2 regions of the Caproiciproducens puteiluti genome follow, and region 1 is predicted to be linked to the other one. Evidence: predicted binding sites of a transcription regulator. Region 1 holds the regulator's gene; the other holds the start of a gene.
The links. Region 1 encodes LexA, which represses DNA repair genes until DNA is damaged. Its sites were predicted from a motif close to CNAACANNTGTTNG; they were not measured.

Region 1 (6,285 bases):
AGCTTGGCGCGGACAAAATGACCGAGATGGCAAACTCCATGGGCTTTAACCGCAGCTTCGACCTGGACGGCATCTCCACCAGCAAAAGCGTTTATAAGGTGGACGGCGCCGCGGCCAATGAGCTGGGCTGGTCGGGCGTAGGGCAATACACCGACCTGACCAATCCCTTCCACATGATGGTGATGATGGGCGCGATTGCCAACGACGGCGTACCGGTCAAGCCTTATCTTATCAGCGGCATTACGGCTCCGTTCGGCCTGACCGTCCGCAGCGGGCATACCTGGACGGGGGACCGGCTTCTGAAAGCCGCCACCGCGGAAAAGCTGAAAGAATATATGCGCTACAACGTTTCAAGCTATTACGGCGACGGCCTGTTCCCCGGCCTTGCCGTCTGCGCCAAAACCGGCACGGCGGAGGTGGGCGGCGGGAAAAAACCGAACGGCTGGATGGTCGGCTTTTCCTCGAACGAGAAAACGCCGCTTGCGTTCGCGGTCGTAGTGGAAAATTCCAGAAGCGGCATCAGTTCCGCCGGGCAGATCGCTTCCGCCCTGATGTCCGCCGCAGCCAAAACAATCAAATAAGCAAAAAAAATGACCTTCACAGGTCATTTTTTATTGGCTTCCTCCGTTTCGGAAAGCGCGTGTTCGTAAAGCTTTTGCATCCTGTCCATATGGTAGCGGTAAACAATCTCCGTTTCACCGCCGGGTTTTACGGAATCTTCCGTCAGCTCCATCACTTCCAGCGCCTTCAGCTCGTCCAGTATCATCTCATAAGTGGAGATTTTGCAGGAAATGCCGAAAACCTCGTCGTCGTTCCAGCGCAGGAATTTTGCCTGAGCAATGTACATTTTGACATTGTAGCTCAGCTTCTGGATCGCGCTGTCCACCGCAAAGGTATCGATCTGCCAGAACGAGGCGGCGCTCTCCATCGCCTGGTCCACCTGACTGCGCAGATGGACAAAGGATTTCTTGATTTCTTCGGCGTAGTTGGGCGGCATAATCACCAGATTGACAAGAATGGCGATCACAATGCCGATCGCGCTGCCCGCAATACAGGAAAGGGCGGTGCCGATGCGGAACATCATGGCAGCGAACACAAAGCAGGACAGGGTGGCCGCGCCATACAGCTTAAACAGATGGCAGAGATACAGCGTAAGGATAATCCCCACTCCGCACAGCCCGGCGTTCCCGGGCGAGAGCATGACAAAGCCATAGCCGACCGCCGCGCCGATCAGCACGCCGATCAGCTTGTTCTTCCCCATTTTGATGGAAGCATCGATGGATTTTCCCATCGTCATGACGGCGGCAATGACCGCGAAAAAGGGCTCGTCCAGCTTTAAAAGGGCGGAAATCACCACACAAAGGGTAACGGCGATCCCCGTTTTTACCACCCGGAAGCCAAGCCGGTTCTCGGTCTTAAGAAGGTTTAACAGCCACTTCATCAATCACCTCATGCAGCCAGCAACAATCTCATAAATTTGTTCCGGTCTCTCTACGATATATTTCGCATTGTTTTCTCTCAGTTCCTTCTCGGACCGGAACCCCCAAAGGACACCCGCCGTATCCATTCCCGCGGCAGCGCCGGTTTTCATATCCGTGTTTGTATCCCCGATGTAGAGGATGTCCTCCGGGCTGACGGCAAGCCCGTCCGCAATGAGCAGCGCGCCCTCCGGGGAAGGCTTGCGGGCCACCTCCGGCCGCTGTCCGTAGCACAGGTCAAAGGTTCCCTGCGGGAACAGCGCGTCGATAATCGCCGTGGTGCAGTTGTGCGGCTTATTGGAAAGCACCGCCATGCGGATTCCCTTCGCTTTCAGTTTTTTCAGCGTATCCTGCACCCCGCTGTAATTCGTGACAAGACAAGTAGGATCGTTTTCATACAGTTCATCGTAAATCTGCCTCATTGTGCGGACGTCGTCTTCCGTATATCCCTGCGCGCCCGGCGCAGTGTCAAGCATGGCGTGCATCAGCCTGTCCGTTCCGTTCCCGACGAGATACTTGTATTTTTCCACCTCAATCGGCCTGTATCCGCACCGCTCCATCGCGGTGTTGGCAAAATTGGCAATGGAAGCGAGCGTATTGGCCAGCGTTCCGTCCAAATCAAAAATACATGCCTTATACAAACAATCACCCTGCAATTCAAAATAACAAATGTATTTATAATAATAAACATTTTTGTAACAATTTGCAAGTCCTTTCTGCCCCTTACAGCCGTTCAGTACCGAAACAAGGGCGGCAAACATAGAAAAAGGGCGCCGGAGTGTAATCCCCGGCGCCCGGCTATGTACTAATTCTGGACTGCCAGTTTAACAGTCTGCTGTTTTTTTCCCGATGGACAAATATTATAAATCGTTCCGTCTTTTGCCACCATTGAGATCGGAATTTTGGGCAAAAGCTTGTGGATCATTTCTACAAATCCGTTGACCGGTGCCTCCGCCATTCCCGTTACAACATGGATCGCACCGATTTGTTTTACAAACCCTACCGCGATCAAGGCCGCTTCGTCGTTAAAATAAACGGTCATTTCCGCCTGTGCGTCACGCGCCGTCTGACGCAGATATTCGAGCTCTTCACAGCTGGTCTCAAATCCCGCAGAGGTTGGTTGCACGCAGAGTACCTGTAAAGAAGAGGAACTCTCTTCGGCAATTTTTTTGCCGGCCCGAATCAGTCTGTCACAGTCACGCTGACCCGTAACGCATACGAGGGTTGTGTTCCTGTCTTTCAATACTGTGCCTCCCTTCCGAATTACGTATTTTCCAACCATACTCAGTATAGTTTGATTTTCTTGCCGTTGTGGTAACAGAAAGTGTATAAATCATTAACAAAGTGTTAAATAAAAATTCGACATTTTTTGTAGGATCCACCACTTTCGGTCTTATTATAGCACAGAAAGCCGGATTTCACAAATAAAAAAACGGAGATCACAAAAAAGCTGCAGAACCATTCATTCTGCAGCTGTGATTTTGCCCCTAATCGTTTACAGTGTCGGGGGCGAGTTATTTAATAATGGAAAGCGGGTCGATATATTTTCCACCCTTTTTCATTGATAAATGCAGATGAGATGCGTCGGCGCTTTCACACGGAACCGTTCCGACCGTTCCGACCTGCTGACCCTGTTTGACGGCCGCTCCCTTTTTGACGCTCGCCGCTGCCAAACCGCAGTAATAGGTTTCGTAATCTCCGTGCTGAATCACAGCCGTCAGCCCGTAAAGGTCGTCCGTATAGACATTCTTTACCGTGCCGTTCGCGACCGCCTTGACGGCGGTTCCTTCCTTAGCGGAAAAGTCGGTGCCGTTGTGCACACGCCAGTCCTTCATCGTATTTGAGAAAATGGGATTTTCTCCGCTGAATTTCAGCGTGACGTTTTTCTCGACCGGGCTGGCAAAGGTCAGAACGCTGGCTGCGGTCTGCTTGGCCGGTACGGCGGACGACGGCGGAGCAGACGGCGCCTGGGACGGAGCCTTAGACGGCTCTTCCTTTGCCGGTTCCGACTGGGCGGGCTCTTCTGCGGAAGAAGTTTCGTCTCCCGTATAGACCTTGATTCCGCTTACCGTTTCATTCGTATGCTGCACCTGTGCGCTGCTTGTCGCCCCTTCGTCGGGAGAAGCATAGTTGACCACGCTGTCGTAAGTGGTCCAAGCCGCAACACCAACCGCAATCAGGCACACGCCAAGCGCGATATAAAATCCCTTGGAGTTATTCTTTTGTGATTTGTTGTTTAGCAGATGTAAATTACTCATTCGTGCCACCTCCGAATATATTTTGGCCATAAATCAAACGTTATATTCGGGGGATAACATTTTTATCATAAAAATAAAAAAAGAAAAAAGACCTAATCCATTTCGACCAGGTCCTTTTTCATTAGCTTGAGGGGTATATTGAGGAGGGTAGAACATGTATCAAGTAATGGTGCGGCTCCATATCCTTGATTACGTCTATATTATATCGCATGGCGGGATTCAGTTGTTACATAGCTATGAATATCTTATGAATTTTTAATATTCCAAACATTTGTTTGATTTTTTTCAAAAATGTGCTATAATATTTGCAGAAGCCAAATACACGGGAGGGCTGCGGAATGTTAACCAAAAGCCAGCAAAAAGTATATGACTATTTAAAAAGCCGGGCCGAAAACGGGCTTCCGCCCACTGTGCGCGAAATCTGCAGCGCAACCGGGCTGAAGTCGACCTCCAGCGTACACGCTCACCTGAAAACGTTGGAACGCGCCGGGTATATCAGCCGTGACGCGGGCCTGAACCGCGCAATTCACCTTGCGGGGGAACAAAGCACCATACAGGTCCCCATCGTGGGAAAGGTCGCCGCCGGCCAGCCGATTCTGGCTGTCGAAGAGGTGGAGGGCTATGTCCCCTTCTCACCCGCCCGTCACAGCGATGAAGAATATTTTGCGCTGAATGTCCGAGGGGAAAGCATGAAGGACTCCGGGATTCTGAACGGCGATATTGTCGTCGCTCTGAAAACGCCGACCGCGCTCGACGGGGAAATCGTGGTTGCCCTGATCGAAGACGAGGCTACGGTGAAGCGTCTGTTCCGCGAAAAGGACAGGATCCGCCTTCAGCCGGAAAATCCGGATTACCAGCCGATCTACACGAAAGACGTTTTGATCCTCGGGAAAGTCGTCGCGGTGTTCCGGTATTATTAAATTTGATACGGTCAAAGGCGGGAAATTTTTACAATTTCCCGCCTTTGCTATTTGCGAACGAAAATTTTAAACAAAAAACCGTCAATCTATAATATCCACACAATTGTCCGTCCGCTTTACTCTGAACCAATAGTGGTAAAGCACATGGAAGCCTAATTTCTGATACAGGCTGATAGCCTTGTGATTTTCACAACTCACCTGTAAATATGCTTCCATTCCATTCGCAGCTTTACCGGCCTGTAAAATAGTCCTGCAAATACGCGTACCGAATCCCAATCGGCGATGGTTTTCATCCACCCGTATATCATACAATCCGATAGAACCGCCGTCGAGGACGCCCAAACCGCATCCAACCACCCTTTTATCTTGCCTAACCTTTACGCAAACAGTCCTGCCCGCAATCTTCCTTAAAATCTTTTTTTGGATGTTCTGCATGGCCTTATGGTGTATATCAGAAAAACAGACAGCCGCATTCAGCCATTCCTCATCTATTTTTTCTGATACCTCCACACCGTTCAAGCAATGTGCGTCAGAGTCCGGTGGTATCGCAGCGCTCATAAGGTCCACGCTTTTCGCTATGGAGAAACCTCGTTGTTCCAAGATTCCGTCCAAATCCCGTGTGTTTTCCGTCATTTTAAAGACCGCCGGCAAGCCTTTTGCAGCATATTTTTGTTCGCATAGCTTGATTTTATTTTCCAGATTGATTTCCGACGGATAAAGAGGGCAAATACAGTTCGCCCGATAACTAAACCCATCCGAAAAGCGTAAAACCCAACCGTCAAACAGTTCCGTCTGTAAAGCTGGAAAAGCATTAACAGTCAGTTCTTCAAATTTCCGAATCTGTGGATTCATAAAAACAATCGCCTTCATTCTCAAGCAGGACGGCCCTTACCGGAGAAGCCTCCGCTCCGCCCAGGCGGAGCGGCAGGGCGATCAGCCGGTAGTCGCCGGGCTCCGCCGCGGAGAGGTCCAGCCCCTCCAGAACCAGTACGCCCGCCCCCAGCAGCTCTTTGTGCGCGGGAAAGGAGTCGTCCTCTTCCGTTTCGATGCTGAGCGCATCCGTTCCCACGAGGGTAACGCCTGCGGCCGTCAGCGCGAAGGCGGCGCTTTGGGACAGGAATGCCTGCCCCTTGAACAGAATCATTTTCTGAGCATGCGGCACGATATTGTCAATATCGGAGCCGGTAATGATACCGCTTGCCTCTGCAACGGTACAGGGGCCTGTCAGCCGCGCCAAATCGAGCTGGTCGACCGTCTCGCCGTCCTCAATGAAATGGCGCGGTGCGTCAACGTGGGTGGCGCTGTGGCATCCCGTGTAAAAACCTGAAAGATTGCAGACGTCCCCCAGCTCCATCCGGCGCACGGGGTCCCGGTAAGGCTCCGGATCCCCCGGATAAACCGGTGCGGAAAAAAGCTCACGCGACACGTCGATGATCTTCATGTCTTACACCTCTTTTTCAGATGGAGGGTAATATTTTTGTGATAAGCTCCGCGGTTTTATGCGCGGAGGAAATAGCAAAAGCGGCAAAATCGATATTGGCCGCCTCATTGGCATTATCCGAGATGGCGCGGATGACCACGAAATCCACATGGTTTATGTAGCATACCTGCGCGATGCTCCCGCCTTCC
Region 2 (6,285 bases), 460 kb from region 1:
GCTCGCTCATCACACTGGCTTTTTTGTCAAAAATCTTGATATTGGTGCGGAGCTGCCCGTTTACGTTTAAAAAATCGTTGCTGATCTTTTCGCTGTTTAAAAAATCTGTCAGAAGCGATCCGCCGTCCATATAATTGAAGCCCAGACAGCGGGTTTCTTCCCCTATATTGTTCAGCGCGATGCTGACATTGATTCCCTTGCCGGAAACATCGCACCGGAAATTTTCCACATGATTGGTTCCCCCGTAGGTAAAGCCGTCAACGGTTACGGTTCTGTCGATGCACGGGTTCAGCGTAAGTGTGGTTATCATTCTTTGTACCCACCTTATTAATGTTATTGGTTCAAATTAGTCAAATATTTTCTGAAGCCCAGTCCGACATTGCCTGAAAAATGATCCACACAGAAGTCGCTCCGGCGTCCTGAAGGCCGATCGCCTTAGTCCCATAGGATTTTGCGCGGCCGAACCGGGCCACACATTCCCGGGTGTATTCCATTCCTTTTTTCGCGCCCGCCGCGCACAGGACGAGGCCTTCTTTCAGGGAAACACCCTTCGCCGCGCCTTCTTCCAGCCCGGCGGCCGCCGGTTCGAACGCGTCCACCATGGTTTTGTCGCCGACCCGCGCCTTGCCTCTTTGCTTCAGCGCTTCCAGCGCCCGGCGGAAAATTCCGGCCAGCAGCGCCAGATCGGCCTGCTCATGGGGTTCCTGACGGGCGACGCCGCTGATGAACATAGTGCCGAAGAGCACGCCCGAAGCGCCGCCCATCGTGTCCAGCAGGGTCATGCCCACTTCCTGGAAAAGAGCTTCCACCGTAGGGAACTCCTTTCCCTCCAGAGCCGCTTTCACTGCCTTGAAGCCGAGCGCCATGCCGAAGCCGTGGTCGCCGTCCCCTATTTTCAGATCGATTTCCGTCAAAAAGTCTTCACTTTCCACAACCTTGCGCGCGACCGAAAGGAACATGTCCCGCAGCTGACGCGTATTCATGGTATTTTCCATACTCTGTCTCCTAAAATTCCGGCGCTTGTAGAGCGCGTCCGTATTTATCTGTACTTTTTAAAGAACGGCGAATAGGCGGGCGCGTCGTAATACGGTTTCAGCTCCTCGTCCAGCTTCAGGATCGAAATGGAAAACCCGCCGGTCCCCTGCGGCTGGAAAAGCGTGTCGATAAAAATATCGTGCAGAATGATTCCTTTTTCCCTGAGGCTTTCGGCCACCCTGCGGTTGACGATGCTCAGCTCCAGCAGGCTGGTAAAGCCGAACCCGTTCACCATGACGGCGATCTCGTCTCCGCCGGAAATCCCGCTGTCGTCCAGCAGGTATTTCAGCATGGTATCCGCGATCTCATCCGCGGGCTTCAGCTCCGTGCGCAGGACACCGGGCTCCCCGTTGAAGCCCATGCCGTACTCGATGAAGCCGTCCGGCAGCTCGCACATGGCCTTTCCGCTGGGAAGATAGCCCGGAGAGGTGGTCACACTGAACGTGAACGTGCTGCGGTTCGCTTTCTGAATGACCCGCACCGCGTCGTCCAGCTCCAGCCCGGCGTCGCACGCCGCGCCCGCGACCTTCATCACCATCGCGATTCCCGCCACGCCGCGGCGTTCGCTCTGCTGCTCCCGCGGGGCGCTGGTGATATCGTCCGCGACAAACACGCAGCGCGTACGGATGCCGTCCATTTCGGCGAGCTCGCCTACCAGCTCGAAATTCAGCACGTCGCCCGCGTGATTCGTACAGATATAAATAACGCCCTTTTCGTGGCGGACTGCTTTCGTCACATTTAAAATTGCCCGCGCGGGGGGCGCAATATACACATTGCCCAGCGCTGCGCCGTCCGCGAGCCCTTCACCCACGTAACCGATGATCCACGGCTCGTTTCCCGAACCACCGCCCGTCACGATGGACACCTTGTCCTTTTTCCGCTTTGTCAGAATGCCTTTGGACTGGGGCAGCGCTTCCAGCAGATCCGGGCAGGTGGCAATATAGCCTTCGAGCATCTGCTCTATCATCTGTTCCGGCTGGTTGATGATCTTATTCAAAATGCATTGTCCTTTCGCGTTTCATTGTTTTCCTCCGGATTGACCACGACAAGATCGACTCCCGTACCTTCGATCTGGCTTCTCAGCTGCTGGGGAATCCGGCTGTCCGTAATCAGCCGCGTCATATTTTTGATCGGGCTGATCCGCGCCATGGACGTATGCCCGAATTTGGTGGAATCGGAGATCAGGATGGTTTCGCGCGCGGCTTTGAGCACGCACTGTTTGACCTGTGCTTCATAAAGATTCGGGGTTGTAATTCCCGTTTCCACGGTAATACTATTACACCCGATAAACGCTTTATCCATACAGAGGCTGTTAATTGTGTTTTCCGCGAATCCGCCGACACAGGACATAATTTTGTGGCGGACGCTCCCGCCGATAAACACCAACTCGATGTCGTCGGCGTCCAGAAGCTCAAACGCGATGTTCAGCGCGTTGGTAATCACCACAATATCGCGCTTGCTTCCGTTTTTAATCAGCTTGACAAGCTCCAACGTGGTAGAACCGGCGTCGATAAAAACGGTATCCGTGGGATCGATGTACTCATACGCTTTTTTTGCGATCGCCCGTTTTTCGCCCGTGTTCTTCTTCTCTTTTTCTTTTTCTTCAAATTCACGAATGGTAGAGATGTTGACCGCACCCCCGCGGGTACGTCTTAAAAGGCCCTGCTCGTCCAGTTCATTCAGGATCTTGCGCACGGTCACCTCAGAGGTTTCCAGCGCCTGGCTCAGCTCCGGTACGGTTACGACCGGTTTTTCTTGCAGCATGGAAAGGATCAGGTTCTTTTTTTCTACAGTAAGCATAACGCTCTCCCTTTCGTTGTGTTTTAATATTATATCATTAACTTTCAAAAGTCAATATATTTTATAAAAAAATAAATTTATGAAACTTTTTGCTTTCTTTCTTCGAAACCTGTCCGATTTTGCCTTATTTTCTTATAAAATCTGCATTTATTATATAATATATAGGAATATTAGTCAAAGAATTTCCGCTTGTATAAGATTTTTATTTTTTCTTCTGTGTAAATATCAGTTTCCCGAGCTTAAAAACAGGATCGGTAGCTTTCGAAACATTACGGTTATGGAGAATGGCTCTCCAAATTGACAAAGATCTAAAATGCAATCGAAATGCTTCTCCGCTCAAAATTTTTTCTCTGCCTTTACAAGAACGTATGTTCTGTGTTATGATAAAGAAAAGCCCTCTAAAGAGGGAAAAATCCCTGCCTCCCTCCGCGAGGGAGGTGGCGCGCCCGGCGCAACGGAAGGAGTTTCCCTGCTTCATGAGCACATCGCCGCAAGTAGGCGCCAAAAGGAACGGGACCCCATCATAAGGAGCTGAAAGACATGGACGTCTTCGATAAACTGAAAATTCTGACCGACGCGGCAAAGTACGACGTGGCCTGCACCTCCAGCGGAGTGGACAAAAAGGCTTCGCGCGGCGGGATCGGAAACGCCACCGCCTGCGGCATCTGCCACAGCTTTGCCGCGGACGGGCGGTGCATCTCGCTTTTGAAGGTGCTGATGACCAACGCCTGCACCTACGACTGCCAGTACTGCGTGAACCGCCGCTCCAACGACACGCCCCGCGCCGCCTTTACCCCGCGCGAGCTGGCGGAGCTGACCATCAACTTTTACCGCCGCAATTATATAGAAGGGCTTTTCCTCAGCTCGGGCATTCAGCGGAACCCGGACTACACCTGTGAGCAGATGATCGAGGCGCTGCGGATTCTGCGGGAGGAATACCGGTTTTCGGGCTACATCCACGCAAAGGCCATCCCCGGAGCGGACAGCGTGCTGATTTCCCGTCTGGGGATGCTAGCCGACCGCATGAGCGTCAACATTGAGCTGCCGTCCCAGAGCAGCCTGAAGCTGCTGGCCCCGGACAAATCAAAGCATTCCATTCTGGCGCCCATGGGATATATTCAGAACCGGATTCAGGAAAACACCACCGACCTTGTCAGATACCGGCACGCTCCCAGGTTCGCCCCCGCCGGACAGAGCACGCAGATGATCGTAGGCGCCACGCCGGAGACGGATTTTCAGATTCTGAACCTGACCGAGGGTCTTTATAAAAAATACAAGCTGAAACGCGTTTTCTTTTCCGCCTATATGCCCGTTTCCGACAGCGCCCTGTTGCCCTCCACGGACACAAAGCCCCCGCTCCTGCGGGAGCACCGCCTGTACCAGGCGGACTGGCTTCTGCGATTTTACGGCTTTACCGCCAATGAAATCCTGGATCCCGGTCATCAAAGCTTTAACCCTTATATAGACCCGAAATGCAACTGGGCGCTCAATCATATGGAGTGCTTTCCCATGGAAATCAACCGCGCGCCGTACGCGGAGCTGCTGCGCGTACCGGGAATCGGCGTGACCAGCGCCAAACGCATCGTTACCGCCCGGCGTACCGGGCCGCTGAATTTTGACGGGCTGAAAAAGCTGGGCGTCGTGCTGAAACGGGCGCAGTATTTCATTACCTGCGGCGGAAAAATCGCGGACGGGCTGAAAATCACGCAGGACGCCGCGCTGCGCTCGCTGATGTCCGATACCGCGCTGGGCATGTACCGTCAGGGCGCGGGCTTTGAACCGGAGCAGCTTTCCCTGTTCGAACAGCCGCGCCTGACACAGGAGGATGTGCGAAAATGCCTGACCGGTCAAATCTGATTTACTGCTACGACGGAAGCTTTGACGGGCTTTTATGCTGTGTCTTTGAGAGCTACGAAAAGCGTGAAATTCCCGCGGATATTTTTTCGCCCGACGCGGAGCAGACCGTTCTGCTGCCGCAGAAGGAGATCGTCACCGATCCCAAAAAATCGGCCCGGGTGCTGGCTTCCATCCCGGGGAAAATGGGGATGGAAGCGCTGGACTTCGTGCGCCACGCTTATCTGACGTGCCTGCCCCGGAAAGAGCTTTTTATCCTGCTGTTTCTCCGCATGGGCTTTTCCTGCGGTCCCCGGGTGATGAATATGCTGGCGGACGATGTGGTAAACACGCTTTTTAAAGCGGTCAAGCACCTGACCAACGAAGCGCACCTGCTGAAAGGCTTCCTGCGCTTTTCCGTCTTTGACGGCGCGCTGGCCGCCGAGATCGAGCCCAAAAACCTCGTGCTGCCCCTGCTGGCCCCGCATTTCCGAGAACGGTACCCGGAGGAACGCTTTTTGATTTACGACCGCACGCACTCCATGGCGCTGATCTATCAGCCCTACCGCTCCAAAATCATTTCCGCGGACGATTTCCAGATGCCCGAACCGGACGAGGAAGAACGTTCCTTCCGGGAGCTTTGGCGTCTTTTTTACAACACCATCGAGGTGCAGGGCCGCCACAACCCGAAGTGCCGTATGAGCCATATGCCAAAGCGCTACTGGAGCTGCATGACGGAATTCAGCACGGAGAGAAATACCCGAAAAAAGCAGGAGCTGCCCGGGGGGCCGAAGCTTCTGAACGGTTCCGGTCCGGAATCGTCAGGCCGATGATCATCTGTTTTTTATTTGCCGCCGCGCCTTGCTTTGCGGGCCTTTTTCCGTTAGGAAAAGGCCCGCTTGTAATTGTTCACAGAATACACCATTTCTTTTCACAATTATTTAAACTCTTTTTTGCCCAATTCCTATAGTCTTAATATTGACATTTTTACCCCTCGGCTGTATGATTGTATTAATCAAATAGTACATACTGGATAGAACTGTCAACGTGCTTTTTGTTCCACAAACGAAGGAGTGACTACCACTGTGAAGAAAAAAAGGAAAAAGATTATTTTGATCGCCGTCGCGGTGATTGTTGTAGCCGCGGTTGCGGTCAACGCATTTCTGCCGAAAAGTTCCGCGGTACCATCGGTGCAGAGCACCCCCCTAAGCAAAACCGAACTGCGCAACACGGTCAGCACTACCGGAGTGGTGGAAAGCACCAACTCCGTAAAGGTATATACGGACCTGAATTATTCCGTCAAAACGTTGCCCGTGGAAGTCGGCGACCGCGTCAGCGCCGGAGACGTGCTCTGCAAGCTGGATTCTGGGGACCTGGAAGATACCATCGGGCAAAAGCAGGCCGCTTTGAGCAGCAACGCGAAGCTGGCTTATCAGAAGATACAGGCGAGCGAGAAGAAATACAACGATACCTCCAGCACTCTGAACGCCGGGCTGAATACGCAGATCAACGCCGCACAGGACAAAGTGGACTCCGCCAAGCGCGATCTGGAGAATGCGCAGCAGAAACAGAGCGACGCGGAAAAGCATATACAGGAAAACCTGAACACGTCGCTGC

Region 2: the regulator LexA is predicted to act here: its motif matches at 3,197-3,210, upstream of ACRQU7_RS00585 (putative DNA modification/repair radical SAM protein).

What each region holds. Positions count from the first base shown of each region.
Region 1 is NZ_CP194790.1:574,414-580,698, reverse strand. It holds gene ACRQU7_RS02875 (penicillin-binding transpeptidase domain-containing protein) at 1-581, shown strand, start outside; gene ACRQU7_RS02870 (FUSC family protein) at 605-1,441, opposite strand; gene ACRQU7_RS02865 (HAD family hydrolase) at 1,445-2,119, opposite strand; gene ACRQU7_RS02860 (hypothetical protein) at 2,284-2,721, opposite strand; gene ACRQU7_RS02855 (M23 family metallopeptidase) at 2,993-3,736, opposite strand; gene lexA (transcriptional repressor LexA) at 4,075-4,656, shown strand; gene ACRQU7_RS02845 (GNAT family N-acetyltransferase) at 4,738-5,508, opposite strand; gene ACRQU7_RS02840 (cyclase family protein) at 5,483-6,097, opposite strand; gene ACRQU7_RS02835 (5'-methylthioadenosine/adenosylhomocysteine nucleosidase) at 6,114-6,285, opposite strand, start outside.
Region 2 is NZ_CP194790.1:118,802-125,086, reverse strand. It holds gene pfkB (1-phosphofructokinase) at 1-310, opposite strand, end outside; gene dhaL (dihydroxyacetone kinase subunit DhaL) at 351-995, opposite strand; gene ACRQU7_RS00595 (dihydroxyacetone kinase subunit DhaK) at 1,040-2,032, opposite strand; gene ACRQU7_RS00590 (DeoR/GlpR family DNA-binding transcription regulator) at 2,029-2,835, opposite strand; gene ACRQU7_RS00585 (putative DNA modification/repair radical SAM protein) at 3,376-4,692, shown strand; gene ACRQU7_RS00580 (TIGR03915 family putative DNA repair protein) at 4,671-5,501, shown strand; gene ACRQU7_RS00575 (efflux RND transporter periplasmic adaptor subunit) at 5,754-6,285, shown strand, end outside.